4 regions of the Variovorax sp. PMC12 genome follow, and region 1 is predicted to be linked to each of the others. Evidence: predicted binding sites of a transcription regulator. Region 1 holds the regulator's gene; each other region holds the start of a gene.
The links. Region 1 encodes LexA, which represses DNA repair genes until DNA is damaged. Its sites were predicted from a motif close to ACTGTATNNNNATACAGT; they were not measured.
Positions count from the first base shown of each region.

Region 2: the regulator LexA is predicted to act here: its motif matches at 964-981, upstream of C4F17_RS14945 (putative DNA modification/repair radical SAM protein).
Region 3: the regulator LexA is predicted to act here: its motif matches at 1,431-1,448, upstream of imuA (translesion DNA synthesis-associated protein ImuA).
Region 4: the regulator LexA is predicted to act here: its motif matches at 1,464-1,481, upstream of C4F17_RS00900 (DNA topoisomerase IV subunit B).

Region 1 covers NZ_CP027773.1:1,395,617-1,397,811, reverse strand. Annotated here, with positions in the region: gene C4F17_RS06445 (D-2-hydroxyacid dehydrogenase family protein) at 1-296, opposite strand, end outside; gene C4F17_RS06440 (hypothetical protein) at 387-749, opposite strand; gene lexA (transcriptional repressor LexA) at 879-1,562, opposite strand; gene C4F17_RS06430 (asparaginase) at 1,636-2,195, shown strand, end outside.
Region 2 covers NZ_CP027773.1:3,200,555-3,202,749, reverse strand. Annotated here, with positions in the region: gene C4F17_RS14955 (YbhB/YbcL family Raf kinase inhibitor-like protein) at 1-471, opposite strand, end outside; gene C4F17_RS14950 (Rieske (2Fe-2S) protein) at 495-869, opposite strand; gene C4F17_RS14945 (putative DNA modification/repair radical SAM protein) at 998-2,195, shown strand, end outside.
Region 3 covers NZ_CP027773.1:1,739,414-1,741,608, forward strand. Annotated here, with positions in the region: gene C4F17_RS08105 (Y-family DNA polymerase) at 1-638, opposite strand, end outside; gene imuA (translesion DNA synthesis-associated protein ImuA) at 607-1,416, opposite strand; gene C4F17_RS08115 (CmcJ/NvfI family oxidoreductase) at 1,591-2,195, shown strand, end outside.
Region 4 covers NZ_CP027773.1:172,676-174,870, reverse strand. Annotated here, with positions in the region: gene C4F17_RS00900 (DNA topoisomerase IV subunit B) at 1-1,431, opposite strand, end outside; gene C4F17_RS00895 (MFS transporter) at 1,590-2,195, shown strand, end outside.

The DNA of each region.
Region 1 (2,195 bases):
GAGCCTTCCGCCACGGCGATGCCGCGCTCGGTGCAGGCCGCCACGTCGATGTGGCCTGCGACGCGACCCGTTTGCGAAATGAGCTTGAGCTTGGGCAGCTTCTCGATGAGCTGCCGGGAGATCTGTGTGCGCTCGCGAATCAGCACGATCACGTCGGCGTCCTTGAGGCGAACCGAGAGTTGCCCGATGCCCTTGACCGTGTTGGTGTAGACCTTGGCTGCGTACGCGTCCAGCTTGGCGGCGCAGCGCAATTTGCGCACGGCGTCCTGATAGTCGTCGAGGATCACAATATTCATGGCGTGCCATTGTGCCTCGCAGCATTGGGATGTCGCACCCCCGAACGTTTGGATACCCACTGCCGACGGGCTCTCCCAGGGGGCCGCGCCTCAGTGCAGGCGTGTGGAGCGGGGCGCGGTGACCATGGCTTCGGCCGCTTCGAGGGCCGCCAGACGGTCGAGCTCCGCGCACACGTCGTCCATGCGGCCGGAGATCACGACACGGTTGCTGCGCTGCTGGCCCTTTCCGTCGACCACACGCACCACGCGCAACGGGCGCGCCGGTGCGGTGGCTGCGGCCGCCGGTGGCGTCGCGCCGCAAGACGGTCGCACCGCGACATAGCGCAGGCCGGCGGAACTCTCGCTGTGGTCGAGCGGGGTGTGGCGATGGGGGCGGCGTGCCTGAATCAAACGGTTGGCGAGCGATTGCAGCGGCATCCAGAAATCAGCGATGGCGAGGAGGGCGATTCCCATGTGAACTCCAAAAAAGTATGAGGTTGAACACAGGCAGGATTTCTTGAATCGGCCGCGACAGGGTGATGGCGACTTCGCGCCATACGCCCGCCACCTGTCGCGGCCGGGTGAGTGCTGCTGCCAGCAGGCCTACATCAGCATGGTGTTGCGGATGAGGCCCACGGCGAGGCCTTCGATCTCGAAGGGCTCGCCGGGCTGGACGATGATGGTCGGGTAGTCGGGGTTCTCGGCGTGCAGCTCGATGACCTGCTTGTTGCGTTTCAGGCGCTTGACGGTGACCTCGTCGCCCAGGCGCGCCACCACGATCTGCCCGTTGCGCGCTTCCTTGGTGGCCTGCACGGCGAGCAGGTCGCCGTCCATGATGCCGGCGTCGCGCATGGACATGCCGCGCACCTTGAGCAGGTAGTCGGGCTGGCGCTGGAACAGTGTGTTCTCGACGTAGTAGGTCTGGTCGACGTGCTCCTGCGCCAGGATGGGCGAGCCCGCGGCGACGCGGCCGATGAGCGGCAGCGCCAGTTGCGCCATGCCGGGCAGCGAGAGCGAGAACTGGCCGCCTTCGCGGTGGCGCGTTTCGTTCAGCGAGCGCAGGGCGTCGCCCTTGAGGCGGATGCCTCGCGAAGTGCCGCTGACGAGTTCGATGACACCCTTGCGGGCCAATGCCTGCAGGTGCTCTTCGGCCGCGTTGGCCGACTTGAACCCGAGTTCATTGGCGATTTCGGCGCGCGTGGGTGGCGCGCCGGTTCGGGCGATGGCGCTCTGGATCAAGTCCAGGATCTGCTGCTGGCGGGCTGTAAGCTTCACGGCGAACTGCATATGTGGTTCCTTGCGGCACTGGCTAGATATCCAGTACCTGTATTTTTAACCAGTTTTAAAAAGTTGACAAGACATGCCTGATTTCCCCTCGCCTGAACTGCGCCGCGTGGTCGTGCTGGGCACCGGCGGCACCATTGCCGGCAAGGCCGCCAGCAGCGGCGACAACATCGGCTACACGGCCGGGCAGGTAGGCGTAGTGGACCTTCTGGGCGGGATCGAGGCGCCCCGGGGCGTGACGCTGGTGGCGGAGCAGGTCGCGCAACTGGACAGCAAAGACATGTCCCTCGAGACCTGGCAAAAGCTCGCGCAGCGCTGCGCGCACTGGCTGGCCGAGCCCGACGTGGCGGGCGTGGTGATCACGCACGGTACCGACACGCTGGAGGAGACGGCCTTCTTCCTGCATTCCGTACTGGCGTGCGCGAAGCCTGTGGTGCTGACCTGCGCCATGCGCCCGGCGAGCGCGCTGTCGCCCGATGGTCCGCAGAACGTGCGCGATGCCATCGGCGTGGCTCTGGCAGCGGGTGCGAAAGGGGTAATAGTGGTGTGCGCCGGCGCCATCCACAGTGGCGCCGACGTGCAGAAAGTGCACACCTATCGGCTCGATGCCTTCGCATCAGGCGATGCAGGCGTGGT
Region 2 (2,195 bases), 1.8 Mb from region 1:
GGTCAGCACGTAATGGTGCGGCCGGTCGCCCACCGGCGGGCACATGCCGCGATAGGCCGGCGCACCGGCCACGTTCGGGCCCATGGTGAAGTTGAAGTTCGAGCCCGCCTGGCCTTCGCCCGCCTTGAGCTCGCCGCGCTCGGCCGCGATGTTGTAGGCCACCCAGTGCGACACGCCGAGGCCGGCCGCGCCGTCGGGGTCGAACACCAGCACGGCGACCGACCGGGTCTTGGCCGGCAGGTTGCTCCAGGCCACCGGCGGAGAGATGTTCCTGCCGCCGCACTCGCCCGCGCCGGCATGCTCGGCCGGGATCACGCCGTTGTCGGCAAACGCTGCGGACGTCACTCTCATGCCCGTGGAAGCCTTGCCGCCGGTGCCGGCCGCCATGCCGGTGCAGCCCGCCAGCACGCCGGCGAGGGCCAGCGCCGCGACCGACAGGGCGAGGGGGTGAGGCCGGGTGTTCTTGCGCATAGGGTTCTCCTTGAAGGTTGTGTTCATTCGGCCTGGCCCGGCCAGATGCTGCCGTCGGGCCGCTCGTGAACCGCCACCGGCACGAGGCTGGCGCCCTTGCACGGGCCGCCCACGCACCTGCCGGTGTCGGGCTCGAAGATCGCGCCGTGCCGCGCGCACATCAGGAAGCGACCCGAGCTCTCGATGATCTGCCCTTCGAAGTCGAGCGGCCCGCCCGCGTGGGGGCACTGGTTGATGTAGGCGTACACGCCGTCTTGCCAGCGCACGGCAAAGGCGGGGGTGCCGTCCGGTGCGGTGAACTTGACCGCGATGCGATCGGCGGCAAGCGCGGTGGAAATTGGCGTGGGAGCGGGGGAGGGCGCGGGGGTGGAGGCGGGTGCTGTCGGGTCGTCGGTCATCTGGCAGCGAGGGTAGCCAAGGTTGGTGGGCGGCGCAACGCCGCGCCGGTGCGGCCGGCCCGCTTACAAATCGCAGCCTTTGGGATGGCCGATGACTGTATATTCATACAGTAACCAAGAGGTCTCCCGTGGACATCCATCGCAAACTCGCCATCCTGGCCGACGCCGCCAAGTACGACGCCTCCTGCGCATCCAGCGGCTCGCAGCCGCGCGACTCGGTGGGCGGCCGCGGCATCGGCTCCACCGAGGGCGCGGGCATCTGCCACAGCTACGCGCCCGACGGCCGCTGCATCTCGCTGCTGAAGGTGCTGCTGACCAACCACTGCCAGTACGACTGCCTGTATTGCGTGAACCGCGCTTCGAGCAACGTGCCGCGTGCGCGCTTCCGCGTCGAAGAGGTGGTGCAGCTCACGCTCGACTTCTACCGGCGCAACTGCATCGAGGGCCTGTTCCTGTCGAGCGGCATCATCAAGTCGCCCGACCACACCATGGAGCAGGTGGTCGAGGTGGCGCGTGTGCTGCGCGAGGAGCACGACTTCCGCGGCTACATCCACCTGAAGACCATCCCCGACGCCAGCGACGAGCTGCTGGCGCGCGCCGGCCGCTATGCCGACCGGCTCAGCATCAACGTCGAGATGCCCACCACCGAGGGCCTGCAGGCGCTGGCGCCCGAGAAGAACGAAAGCGCCATCCGCCGCTCCATGGCGCGGTTGCGCCTGCGCATCGACGACACGCGCGAGGAGGCGCGCCGCGTGGTGCCGATCCGCGCGCTGCCCGGCGCGGCCCCTGCCGCCGCCAAGCCGCCGCCGTTCGCGCCCGCCGGCCAGAGCACGCAGATGATCGTGGGCGCCGACGCCACCGACGACCGCCACATCCTCGCGTCGAGCGCCACGCTGTACGGCGCCTACAAGCTCAAGCGCGTGTACTACTCGGCCTTCAGCCCCATTCCCGATGCCGCCCGCGCGCTGCCGCTGGTGGCGCCGCCGCTGATGCGCGAGCACCGGCTCTACCAGGCCGACTGGCTCATGCGCTTCTACGGCTTCGAGCACCAGGAGATCGTGGCCGCGCCCGACGGCCTGCTGCGGCTGGACGTCGACCCCAAGCTGGCCTGGGCGCTGGCGCACGCCGAGCGTTTTCCCGTCGACCTGAACCACGCCCCGCGCGAGATGCTGCTGCGCGTGCCGGGCCTGGGCGTGAAGGCGGTCGAGCGCCTGCTGCAGGCGCGCCGTGTGCGCCGTGTGCGCGCCGACGATCTGCGCCGGCTGCACGTGCCCTCGCGCAAGGTGCTGCCGTTCGTGGTGGCCGACGGGCACCGGCCGGCGGCGG
Region 3 (2,195 bases), 340 kb from region 1:
GCGCCGCGCTGGCGGGCACGCAGCCACAGCTGCAGCGAGGCCAGCAGCCGGTTGGCCGACCACATGAGTTCGGGCGCGGTTTCGGCCAGCGCGGGCAGTTCGAGCTTCTGCTCGAACACGTCGGGCAGCGTGAGCCAGGCATGGCTTTCGGGGCGCAGGCCCCAGGCGGCATCGAGCGCATCGCGCAGCTCGGCACCGAAGCGCCGCGTGAGCCCGCCGCGCGGCAGCGCAGCCACGTCGCCCCAGGTGCGGCAACCGAGGCGCGCGAGCAGGTCGAGGTGCGCGCGCGCCGCGCTCAGGGTGTCGAGCGGCAGGCCGGCGGGCACGTCTTGCGGCCGCTTCTCTTCGCGCGCGAACAGCCGCAGCCGCGCCAGCGCGATGAGGCTGGTGGCGCCCTGCGTACCCAGCATGCGCGCGTCGGGCGCGGGGTTGTCGGCCAGCAGCAGGCGCATCAGCTGCAGCCGGCCGCCCCAGAGGCGTTCACAGGCCGAGACCTCGAGCATCAGCGCTTCGTCCTGCCAGGCGACGTGGGGCGTGTAGCGCAGCGCCCACCAGCCGAGAGCCTCGGGCATGGGCAGGACCGGGCCCTCGGGCGTGCCGGCGTCGTCAAGTAGCCACCGCAAGGCGATCCAGTGCACCTGGGCCTCCTTTCCACGCGTCGATGCGCACCACCTTGGCGGAGGTTGCCGTCTCGCCGGCTTCCACCACGGTGCCTTGCTGCTGCAGCCGCAGCTTGCGGCGCACCCGGGCGGCGGCCAGCAGCGCGGCCATGCGCTCGTTGCGCGCGGGCAGCATGACCGGCGAGGCCAGCGGCGGCCCGCGGCGCTTGAGGATGTGCAGCGCGATCTGCGAAGCATCGGCCTCGCAGCGGTCGGTGCGAAGGCGCAGCCGCGCGGGCGAAGCCGACAACGCGACCGAGTCGGGCCGGCACACGAACAGCAGCAGTTCATGCTGCGCCGCCGCCAGTTGCAGCCGCCGCAGTTCGGCCACCCGCGCCTGCGGCAGCCACGCCACCACGGCCGCCACGTCGGCGCAGCGCAGCGCCTGCTCGCAGGCCCACAGCCGCGCGGCCGGTGCCTCGCTGCGCACCCACATCAGCGCTTCCACCGGCAGCCCCTGCGCCGCGAGCGACGGCCCGCAGGGCTCGAAGGGCGGGCCGACCAGCACCACCGGCCCGCCGCGCGCCTGCACCGCCTGCGCCAGCGCCGGCAGCAGCAGCCGCCAGACATGGGCTTCGGGCGCGGCCTGCAGCAGTTCCGTCATCGCGCCGACCGGCCATCCGCCGCCCGGCAACTCCGCGTCGAGCGCGGCATGGCCGGTCGCGACGACCTGGGCGTCGGCCAGGCCGAGTTCGTCGGCATGCCAGACGCCGCGGCCCGCGGCAGCGGAAAAGGAATCGAGGAAAGGAAGGCCCATGGCGAAGACTGTTAACTGTATTTTTATACAGTATTCCATGGGCTGCGGGAAAAAAGCTGTTTTTCTTCGTCACGGGGATTTTCATATTCCCGGTGCTCATGCGAAGGCGCCCAGAAGTCGTTTGAGCCGGGGCTGCCGCTTCGCTCCAATGGAGCCGTCCAACAGGAGCACCGCATGACCACCCCCAGCACAGCCGTCACAGCCGTCACCGCAGGCCTGAACTACCTCCAGCCGTCCGCCCTGCGCCCCGTCAGCTACACCTTCCAGCCGCCGCCCGACACGCCCTGGGAAAGCGGCAGCTACGAACTGCGCCCCATGCCCATCGCGGATGCGCGCGCAGCCACCGCGCCACCCGACATCGAGCGCGAAGGCTTCGTGCTGCGCGACGCGCCCACGGCCGTGCGCGACTTCCTCGACGACGCGGAGGTCACGGCCATCTACCATCGCGAGGTGGCCGAACTGGCACTCGCCGTCACGGGCGGCACGCGTGCCCATGTCTTCGACCACCTGGTGCGCAGGCGCGAAGCCGACCGCGCCGCCCTGAGCTTCGGCCGCCGCGCGACCGACGGCCGGGCCGCCGCCAACGGCCGCATCCACAACGACTACACCGAGGAATCTGGCCGTCGCCGGCTGTCCCTGGTGCTGCCCGACCCCGAGGAAGCCGCGGCCGTGCGGCGCTATTGCATCGTCAATGTCTGGCGTTCGATAAGGGGGCCGGTGCTCGACACGCCGCTCGCCGTGTGCGATGCCCGCTCGGTGATGGCCTGGGACCTGGTCGA
Region 4 (2,195 bases), 1.2 Mb from region 1:
GAGGCGGTCGCGCTCCACTTCCCAGGTGTTGAGCACCTTGCCGCGCAGCGGCAGGATGGCCTGGCTTTCCTTGTCGCGGCCCATCTTGGCGCTGCCGCCGGCGGAGTCGCCCTCGACCAGGAAGACCTCGTTGTGGCTGATGTCCTTGCTCTCGCAGTCGGTCAGCTTGCCGGGCAGCACGGCCACGCCGGAACCCTTGCGCTTCTCGACCTTCTGGCCGGCGCGCTGGCGCGTCTGCGCGGCCTTGATGGCCAGCTCGGCCAGCTTCTTGCCGTAGTCGACGTGCTGGTTGAGCCACAGTTCGAGCGCGGGCCGCACGAAGCTCGACACCAGGCGCACCGCGTCGCGCGAGTTCAGGCGCTCCTTGATCTGGCCCTGGAACTGCGGGTCGAGCACCTTGGCGCTGAGCACGTAAGAAGCACGCGCGAACACGTCTTCGGGCAGGAGCTTCACGCCCTTGGGCAGCAGCGAGTGCAGTTCGATGAAGCCCTTCACCGCGGTGAACAGGCCGTCGCGCAGGCCGCTTTCATGCGTGCCGCCGGCGCTGGTGGGAATCAGGTTGACGTAGCTCTCGCGCACCGGCTGGCCGTCTTCGGTGAAGGCCACGCACCAGTCGGCGCCCTCGCCTTCGGCGAAGTTGTCGGCGTTCTTGTCGGCATGGCCTCCGCCTTCGAACAGCGGAATGACGGGGTCGCCGTTGAGCGTCTGCATCAGGTAGTCGCTCAGGCCGCCCTTGTAGAGCCACTGCTGGCTTTCCTTGGTCTTTTCGTTCGTGAGCGTGACGCTCACGCCGGGCATCAGCACGGCCTTGCTGCGCAGCAGGTGCGTGAGTTCGCCCATGGGCAGCGCGGAGGTCTCGAAGTACTTGGCGTCGGGCCATGCGCGCACCGTGGTGCCCTGCTTGCGCTCGCCGGCCTCGAGCTTGCGCACCTCGAGTTGCTCGATCACGTCGCCGCCGCTGAAGGCCAGCTTCGCCACCGAGCCCTCGCGGTGGGTCGACACCTCGAGCCGCTTCGACAGCGCGTTGGTCACCGACACGCCCACGCCGTGCAGGCCGCCCGAGAAGCTGTAGGCGCCGCCCGAGCCCTTGTCGAACTTGCCGCCGGCATGCAGCCGGGTGTAGACCAGCTCGACCACGGGCGCTTTTTCCTCGGGGTGCAGGCCGAAGGGAATGCCGCGGCCGTCGTCCTCGATGCTGACCGAGCCGTCGGCATGCAGCGTGACCTTGATCTTCTTGCCGTAGCCCGCGAGCGCCTCGTCGGCGGCGTTGTCGATCACTTCCTGAATGATGTGCAGCGGGTTGTCGGTGCGGGTGTACATGCCCGGGCGCTGCTTGACGGGCTCCAGGCCCTTGAGCACGCGGATGGAGCCTTCCGAGTAGCCGGAGGACGCGGACGAAGAATTGGGGGGAGTCTTGGGGGGAGTCGCCATGGGGGCGGATTGTAGTCAGTCGCCGCCAAACAACTGGATACCCATACAGGAGGCGCTTTGATGCCCGGCGCGCATTGAAACGACGCCTATAAATCATCAATGGCTTTGGCCGCCGGGCCGCCTGCCGAAGCAGCCATGTCGCTACATTCGACGCCATCATGCAAACGCCAGTCCGCACTCTTTCGATCAAGCAAGTCCTCTTCTGCGGGGCGATGATCGTCACGCTCTCCATGGGCATCCGCCACGGCTTCGGCCTGTGGCTGCAGCCCATCACGCAGGCGCAGGACTGGAGCCGACAGACCTTCTCGTTCGCGCTTGCCGTGCAGAACCTGTCGTGGGGCATCTTCGGCGTGTTCGCGGGCATGCTGGCCGACCGCTTCGGCGCGTTCCGGGTGCTGATCGGCGGCTCGGTGTTCTATGCGCTGGGGCTGTTCGGCATGGCGCATTCGCCGACGCCGCTGCTGTTCACACTGAGCGCCGGCGTGCTGATCGGCGCCGCGCAGGCGGGCTCGACCTACGCGGTGATCTACGGCGTGATCGGCCGGCAGATCCCGGCCGAGCGGCGCTCCTGGGCCATGGGCGTGGCGGCGGCAGCCGGCTCGTTCGGGCAGTTCCTGATGGCGCCCGTCGAAGGCTGGCTGATCGGCCACCTGGGCTGGCAGACGGCGCTGGCCGTGGTGGCGGTGCTGGTTCTGGTCATCGTCCCCCTGGCCTTCGGCCTGCGCGAGCCCAGGACCGAAGCCCTGGCCGGCCACCGCGACCAG